Luteitalea sp. TBR-22: one gene and its partner. The protein of the gene in region 2 interacts with the protein of the main gene of each other region in a pairwise test. Links are inferred from orthologs where the notes say so. Each region holds a gene or a part of one and is shown on either strand. Other genes may lie near its edges.

Region 1 (3,558 bases), 550 kb from region 2 along the record:
CGTCCTTCACCGCGACTTCCTTGACCGTCCCGGCCGACGGCGACGGCACTTCGACGGTCGCCTTGTCGGTCTCGAGTTCGAGGATCCCCTGATCCTGCGAGACCGAGTCGCCGACCTTGACGAGTACCTTCAGGACGTCGCCGCCCTTGACGTTCTCGCCGAGCGACGGCACCGTCACCTCGATGCGAGCGCCGCCGGTCGGGGCCGGCGCGGGCGGCGCCGTGGGCACCGGCTCGGCCTTGTCCTGTTGGTCGACGGCGGCCGCGGCGGCCTTCTGCACCTGCGCGGCCCCGGTCGGGGCCGCCGATGCCTCGCCGCTCACCGTGAAGATCACCTGCCCCACGTCGATGCGATCGCCTTCCTTGACCTTGACCTCGGCCACGGTGCCGGCAATCGTCGAGGGCACTTCGACCGTCGCCTTGTCGGTCTCGAGCTCGAGCACCGCCTGGTCGACAGCCACCACGTCGCCGGCCTTGACCAGCACCCGGAGCACATCCCCCGCCTTGACGTTGTCGCCGAGCGAGGGCAGCGTGAATTGGTTTGCCATGAGCGTTGCGATGCCTTGATTACGCGTGCGCGGGGTTGGCCTTCTCGGGGTTGATGCCGAGATCCTTGAAGGCGGCCTGCGCCACCTTGACGTCGATCTGCTTCTCGCGCGCGAGCAGCGACAGGGTCGCCGCGACGACGTGCCGCGCGTCGACCTCGAAGTGGTCGCGCAACGCCTCGCGGCTCTCGCTGCGGCCGAAGCCGTCGGTGCCGAGCAGCGCCATCGGCTGCGAGACGTGATGGTCGATGCCGGCCGGCATCAGCTTCACGTAGTCGGAGGCGGCCACCACTACGCCCGGGGCGCCGGCCAACTGCTGGCCGACCCAGGACGCGCGCGGCGCCTCGGCCGGGTGGAGCATGTTCCACCGATCGACGGCGAGACAGTCGCGCTGCAGTTCGGTGTAGCTGGTGACGCTCCACACGTCGGCGGCCACGCCGTACTTCTCGAGCATCGCGGCCGCGTCGATGACGCCGGGCAGGATCGCGCCGCTGCCGAGCAGTTGCGCGTGCGCCTTGGCCTTCTTCAGGCCGGAGGCCTTGAACTTGTACAGGCCCTTGATGATCCCCTCTTCCGTGCCGGCGGGCATGGGCGGCATCTCGTAGTTGCCGTTCATCAGGGTGAGGTAATAGAAGACGCTCTCGTCGTCGCGGTACATGCGACGGAGGCCGTCCTTGATGATCACGGCGATCTCGTAGGCGAACGCCGGGTCGTAGGCGATGCAGTTGGGCACCGACGAAGCCACCAGGTGGCTGTGGCCGTCCTGGTGCTGCAGGCCCTCGCCGTTCAGCGTCGTCCGGCCCGCCGTGCCGCCCAGCAGGAAGCCGCGCGTCCGCATGTCGGCGGCGGCCCAGATCAGGTCGGCGACCCGCTGGAAGCCGAACATCGAGTAGTAGATGTAGAACGGAATCGCGTTGATGCCGTGCGTCGCGTAGGAGGTGCCCGCGGCGATGAACGACGACATCGAGCCGGCCTCGGTGATGCCTTCCTCGAGGATCTGCCCGTCCTTGGCTTCCTTGTAGTACAGCAGCTGATCGCTGTCGATCGGGTCGTACAGCTGGCCCGTCGACGAGTAGATGCCGACCTGCCGGAACAGCGCCTCCATGCCGAAGGTGCGCGCCTCGTCGGGGACGATCGGCACCACCAGCTTGCCGAACTCCTTGTCGCGCAGCATCTTGGTCAGCATCCGCACGAACGCCATCGTCGTCGAGATGGCGCGGCCGTCCGAGCCGTTGAGGAACTCGGCGAAGCTCTCGTCGAGGCCGGCGAACTCGATCCGCGGCGCGTCGGTGCGGCGCTGCGGCAGGTAGCCGCCGAGGGCGGCGCGCTTCTCCTGCAGGTACGTCATCTCCGTGCTGTTCTCCGCCGGGCGGTAGAACGGCATCTTGACGACATCCTCGTCGCTCAGCGGGATGTTGAAGCGCGTGCGGAAGCTGAGGACCTCTTCCTCGTTCAGCTTCTTCTGCTGGTGCGTCGGGTTCTTGCCCTCGCCCGATTCGCCGAGGCCGTAGCCCTTGATGGTGCGCGCCAGCACCACGGTCGGCCGGCCGCTCGACTCGGTGGCCTGCTTGTAGGCCGCGTAGACCTTCTCCGGGTCGTGGCCGCCGAGGCGCAGCTTCTTCAGCTGGTCGTCGGAGAGGTGCTTGACCAGCTCGAGCAGCTGCGGGTACTTGCCGAAGAACTTCTCGCGCACGTAGGCGCCGTCGGAGACCGACAGGCGCTGGTACTCGCCGTCGACGATCTCGGCCATGCGTTGCGCCAGCAGGCCCGTCTTGTCGCGCGCCAGCAGGTCGTCCCACTCGCTGCCCCAGATCACCTTGATGACGTTCCAGCCAGCGCCGCGGAACGCGCCCTCGAGTTCCTGGATGATCGAGCCGTTGCCGCGCACCGGCCCGTCGAGGCGCTGCAGGTTGCAGTTGATGACGAAGATCAGGTTGTCGAGCTTCTCCCGCGAGGCGAGCGTCAGCGCGCCGAGCGTCTCGGGCTCGTCGGTCTCGCCGTCGCCGAGGAACGCCCACACCTTGTTCTTCGTGGTCTTCTTCAGGCCGCGGTGCTCGAGGTACCGCCAGAAGCGCGCCTGGTAGATCGCCATGATCGGGCCGAGGCCCATCGACACCGTCGGCACCTGCCAGAAATTCGGCATCAGCCACGGGTGCGGGTACGACGACAGGCCGCCGCCCTCGGCGAGCTCGCGGCGGAAGTTCTCGAGGTGCTGCTGCGTCAGCCGGCCCTCGAGGAACGCGCGGGCGTAGATGCCGGGCGAGGCATGGCCCTGAAAGAACACCAGGTCGCCGCCCTCGGGATGCTCCGGGCCGCGGAAGAAGTGGTTGAAGCCCACCTCGTACAGCGTGGCCGACGAGGCGAACGTCGAGATGTGGCCGCCGATGCCGTCCGAGTTCTTGTTGGCGCGCACCACCATGGCCATCGCGTTCCAGCGGACCAGGCTCTTGATGCGGCGCTCGATCTCGCGGCTGCCCGGGAAGGGCTGCTGATGCTCCGGCGAGATCGTGTTGATGTACGGCGTGTGCGCCGAGAACGGAAGTGGCACGCCCTTGTGGCGGGCGTACGACTCGAGCGCGTCGAGCAGTTGCGCCACGCGCTCGCGACCTTCATGCGTGATCACCCAGTCGAGCGAGTCGATCCACTCCTGGGTCTCGATGGCGGCGGTGGTGTCCTGGACGTCCTGGGGGCCGTTGGTCATGAGAATTCTGAATCCTGTAGCCAGGCGGGCTGCGCGGCAGAGTCCGCTTCCGGACCGCGCCGGGGTATGAACAACGCTTTACATTATCATTCGCCGCATGATGGGTACCAGTCGCGTCCCCCCTGCCGGCGTCCGTGCCGGCGCTTCGATGGCCGTCCTGGCCCTGGCCGCCTGCATGGCCCTCCTCCCGGCGAGGCCGGAAGCCCGGTCCGGCCAGGCGCCCGCCGCCCCGGCGCGCCAGGACCTGCAGGCGATGGCCGCCCGCTTCGCGCCGGCCGACATCGGCGCCGACCTGTCGAAACTCCCGGAATCG
Region 2 (4,144 bases):
TGCGCCATCAGTACCTGCTCGGCTACCAGCCGGCGAGGCCGCAGGTGGCCGGCGAGTATCGGGCCATCGAGGTACGGGTCGGTCGTCGCGACCACCGTGTCCGCGCCCGGGCGGGCTACATTGCCCGCTGAGGCGGCCGAAGCCGCAGTTTCAAGCGTCTAAGTCTGGAGGTGCGCCGACGCGGACACAGGAGCGACGACCCTCGCAACTCCTGCGCACGAGTTGCGGCCATCGCAAGAGTGCTGACAGAATGAACGCGTTCTCTCGCAATCGCCCGGATATGTCTGACGCGTCCGCCGTCCCACCCCCCGACCACGAGCATCACGGGTCGCTCATGCTGCCGACCGGCGGCCATCCGACGATCGACCTCGAGTTCGGTCAGGGACGGCAGCGGATCAGCGGCGCGGCGGTGGCGTCGGCCATTGCACACGTCGGCTTCGCCCTCCTGCTGTTCCTCGGCATCCGTGCGGTGCCGGCCGGCCAGGCCGTCGTCGAGCAGAAGCCGGACGACAGCGAGATCAAGCTCGTGTTCCTTGCCGAACCGGGCCCGGGTGGCGGCGGTGGCGGTGGTGGCAACCGGAGCCCCGAACCGCCGCGGCGGATGGAGTTGCCGGGCCGCGACAAGATGTCGGTCCCGGTGGCCCCGAAGGTGAACATCGAACCGCCGAAGGTCGACCCGCCGAAGGACCCCGATCCGCCGCCTCCCGTGCCGCAGATGAACATCCCGGTGCAGAGCCTGGCCTCGGGGCAGAACGCCATCGCCGGTGTCATCGACCGCACGGCGGTCCCCGGTGGCACGTCCCAGGGATCGGGCACGGGCGGTGGTGCCGGGACGGGGACCGGCACGGGCGTCGGGTCAGGGCAGGGCAGCGGGCTCGGTCCCGGCTACGGCGGGGGCACTGGAGGCGGCGCGTATCGCCCCGGCTCCGGCGTCACCTCGCCGACGCTCATCTCGCAGGTGAAGCCGCAGTACACCACCGAGGCGATGCGCGCCAAGATTCAGGGCCGCGTGCTGCTCGAGGTGGTGGTGATGCCCGACGGCCGCGCCGGCGACATCCGCGTCATCCGCTCGCTCGATCGCACCTTCGGTCTCGACGAGGAAGCCATCAAGGCGATGCGCCTGTGGCGCTTCCGCCCCGGCACCCGCCAGGGCGTCGCCGTCCCGGTGCTGGTGACCGTGGAGATGGATTTCAACCTGCGCTAGGGCGGGAGTCGGGAATCGGGAATCGGGAGTCGGGAATCGGGAGTCGGGAGTCGGGAGTTGTCGACCCTCGCCGCAGAACGAACAAGGGCCCGCCGGATCGCTCCGACGGGCCCGTTTCGCACCACACGAAAAGCTGGGCGCCTTCGAGAGGCGCCCTGGTTCGGGCCGGTTCCTGAGACCCGGCCCGACCTGCCTGACCCGGTGCCCGGTCGCCCGGAGCCCGGAGCCCGGCGCTTAGTACATCCCGCCGCCGCCCTGGGGCATCGGCTCGGGCTTCTTCTCCTCGGGGATGTCGCACACCATCGCTTCGGTGGTGAGCAGCAGCCCGGCGATCGAGGCGGCGTTCTGGAGCGCCGTGCGGACCACCTTGACCGGGTCGATGACGCCGGCCGCGATCAGGTCCTCGAACTTCTCGGCGCCGGCGTTGTAGCCGAACTCCACCGTGTCGTTCTCCTTGACGCGCTGCACGATGATCGTGCCTTCCTGGCCCGCGTTGGTCGCGATCCAGCGCATCGGCTCCTCGATGGCGCGCTTGATGATGCTGACGCCGACCTGCTGGTCGTGCGTGTCGAGCTTGAGGCCCTCGAGGGCCTTGCCGGCGCGAATCAGGGCCACGCCGCCGCCGGGCACGATGCCCTCCTCGACAGCCGCCTTGGTCGCGTGCATCGCGTCCTCGACGCGCGCCTTCTTCTCCTTCATCTCGGTCTCGGTGGCCGCACCGACCTTGATGACGGCGACGCCGCCCACGAGCTTCGCCAGGCGCTCCTGGAGCTTCTCGCGGTCGTAGTCGGAGGTGGTGTCCTCGACCTGCGTGCGGATCTGCTTGACGCGGCCCTCGATGGCGGCGGCAGCGCCGGCGCCCTCGACGATCGTCGTGTTGTCCTTGTCGATCGTGACCTTCTTGGCGCGGCCCAGATCCTCGAGCTTGACGTTCTCGAGCTTGATGCCGAGGTCCTCGGTCAGCGCGCGGCCGCCCGTCAGGATCGCGATGTCCTCGAGCATGGCCTTGCGGCGGTCACCGAAGCCCGGGGCCTTGACGGCCGCGGCCTGCAGCGTGCCACGCAGCTTGTTGACCACGAGGGTGGCCAGCGCCTCGCCCTCGATGTCCTCGGCGATGATCAGCAGCGGACGGCCGCCACGGGCCACCTGCTCGAGCACCGGGAGGAGGTCCTTCATCGACGAGATCTTCTTCTCGTGGATCAGGATGACCGGGTTCTCGAGGACCACTTCCATGCGGTCCGGGTCGGTCACGAAGTAGGGCGAGAGGTAGCCGCGGTCGAACTGCATGCCCTCGACGACCTCGAGCGAGGTCTCCATGGACTTGGCTTCCTCGACCGTGATCACGCCGTCCTTGCCGACCTTCTCCATCGCTTCCGCGATGATCGTGCCGATCGTGCTGTCGCTGTTGGCCGAGATGGTGCCGACCTGGGCGATGGCGTTGCCGCTCACCGGCTTGGCGAACGACTTGAGCTGCTCGATCACGACCTCGACGGCCTTGTCGATGCCGCGCTTGACCTCCATCGGGTTGGCGCCGGCCACGACGTTCTTGGCGCCCTCGCGGTAGATGGCCTGCGCGAGCACGGTCGCGGTGGTGGTGCCGTCGCCGGCGATGTCGCTGGTCTTGCTCGCGACCTCACGCACCATCTGCGCGCCCATGTTCTCGAGCGGATCCTTGAGCTCGATCTCCTTGGCGACGGTGACGCCGTCCTTGGTGATCGTCGGCGAACCGAACTTCTTGTCGAGGACGACGTTGCGTCCCTTGGGACCGAGGGTCACCTTGACCGCGTCGGCGAGGTGGTTGACGCCGCGAAGGATTGCCTGACGCGAGTCCGCACCGTAGACGATTTGCTTGGCCATGTTTGTGTGATCCTCCCCTTACGCCATCACCGCGAGGACTTCGTCCTCACGCATGATCAGGTATTCCTTGCCGTCGACCTTGATCTCCTGGCCCGAGTACTTGCCGAAGAGAATCGTGTCGCCCTGCTTCACGTCGAGGGGCGACACCTTGCCGTCGTCCTTGACCTTGCCCTTGCCCACGGCGACCACCTTCCCTTGCTGCGGCTTCTCCTTGGCCGAGTCGGGGATGATGATGCCGTTGACCTGCTGCTCGCCTTCCTCGATGCGTTCGACGATCAGGCGATCGTGTAGCGGTCGGAGGTTCATGGTGTGCACTCCACTCCTGAAGAGATGTGACGGCGGGCCCGCAGGCCCCCCTGAAGACTGTCGACTGGTCCACTGCGACTTAGCAGTCGTGGTGGACGACTGCCAAGTATAGCTCGCCGGTGTTGGCAGTCAAGAGGGGGGAGTGCTAATTCGGCATTCGGCCCTGGGCCTTCGGCACTCACAAGGCCGCGATGCCGGGAATGCCGGGAATGCCGGGAATGCAGGGACGGTCGGTGGGTAGGCCCGCTGTCCGCCCCTCGACTCCGCTCGGGGTGGCCTGAGCCGTGAGCCCTGAGCCTCGAGCCTATTTCAGCTTGTACTCAGCGACCTTGCGGGCGAGGGTGTTGCGGTGCAGGCCGGTGAGGGCGGCGCAGCGGGTGAGGCTGCCGTCGGTGGCCTTGAGCGCGTGCTCGAGGAAGCGGCGCTCGAACTCGCGGGCGGCGTCGGCGTAGTGGATGCCCTTGTCGACCATTTCGGCGACGAGGCGATCGATCTCCCGGTGCATCACCATGCCGGCTCCAGAGCCTCAGGCCAGGTCGGCGCCGGTGAGCCGGCGGAAGGCGTCGAGGTACTTCTCCCGGGTGCGTTCCACCACGTCCGTCGGCAGGGACGGCACCGGGGGCTGCTTGTTCCAGGCGATGCGCTCGAGGTACTCGCGCACGAACTGCTTGTCGAAACTGGGCTGCGGCCCCCCCGGGGCGTACTGGTCGGCCGGCCAGAAGCGCGACGAGTCCGGCGTCAGCACCTCGTCGATGAGGATCACGCGGTCCTGGCCGC

Evidence for each region.
Region 1: the proteins of groL (region 2) and aceE interact in binary tests that used the Escherichia coli proteins (3 or more experiments, as listed by UniProt). The link is inferred for Luteitalea sp. TBR-22 from one-to-one orthologs.

The regions. Positions count from the first base shown.
Region 1 is NZ_AP024452.1:4,282,891-4,286,448, forward strand. What follows is about bases 367-3,558. They hold aceE (pyruvate dehydrogenase (acetyl-transferring), homodimeric type), read right to left. Parts: upstream 3,246-3,558; coding sequence 567-3,245; downstream 367-566. Other genes in these bases: TBR22_RS17975 (dihydrolipoyllysine-residue acetyltransferase), read right to left, coding at 367-547; TBR22_RS17985 (hypothetical protein), read left to right, coding at 3,343-3,558. Outside these bases: more of TBR22_RS17975, read right to left, coding at 1-366. UniProt on the Escherichia coli protein: Component of the pyruvate dehydrogenase (PDH) complex, that catalyzes the overall conversion of pyruvate to acetyl-CoA and CO(2).
Region 2 is NZ_AP024452.1:3,731,624-3,735,767, reverse strand. The notes cover bases 751-3,690. They hold groL (chaperonin GroEL), read right to left. Parts: upstream 3,062-3,690; coding sequence 1,439-3,061; downstream 751-1,438. Other genes in these bases: TBR22_RS15595 (helix-turn-helix domain-containing protein), read right to left, coding at 3,672-3,690; groES (co-chaperone GroES), read right to left, coding at 3,080-3,367; TBR22_RS15610 (energy transducer TonB), read left to right, coding at 751-1,204. Also shown: TBR22_RS15615 (VWA domain-containing protein), read left to right, coding at 1-131; more of TBR22_RS15610, read left to right, coding at 281-750; more of TBR22_RS15595, read right to left, coding at 3,691-3,878; TBR22_RS15590 (phosphoribosylaminoimidazolesuccinocarboxamide synthase), read right to left, coding at 3,894-4,144.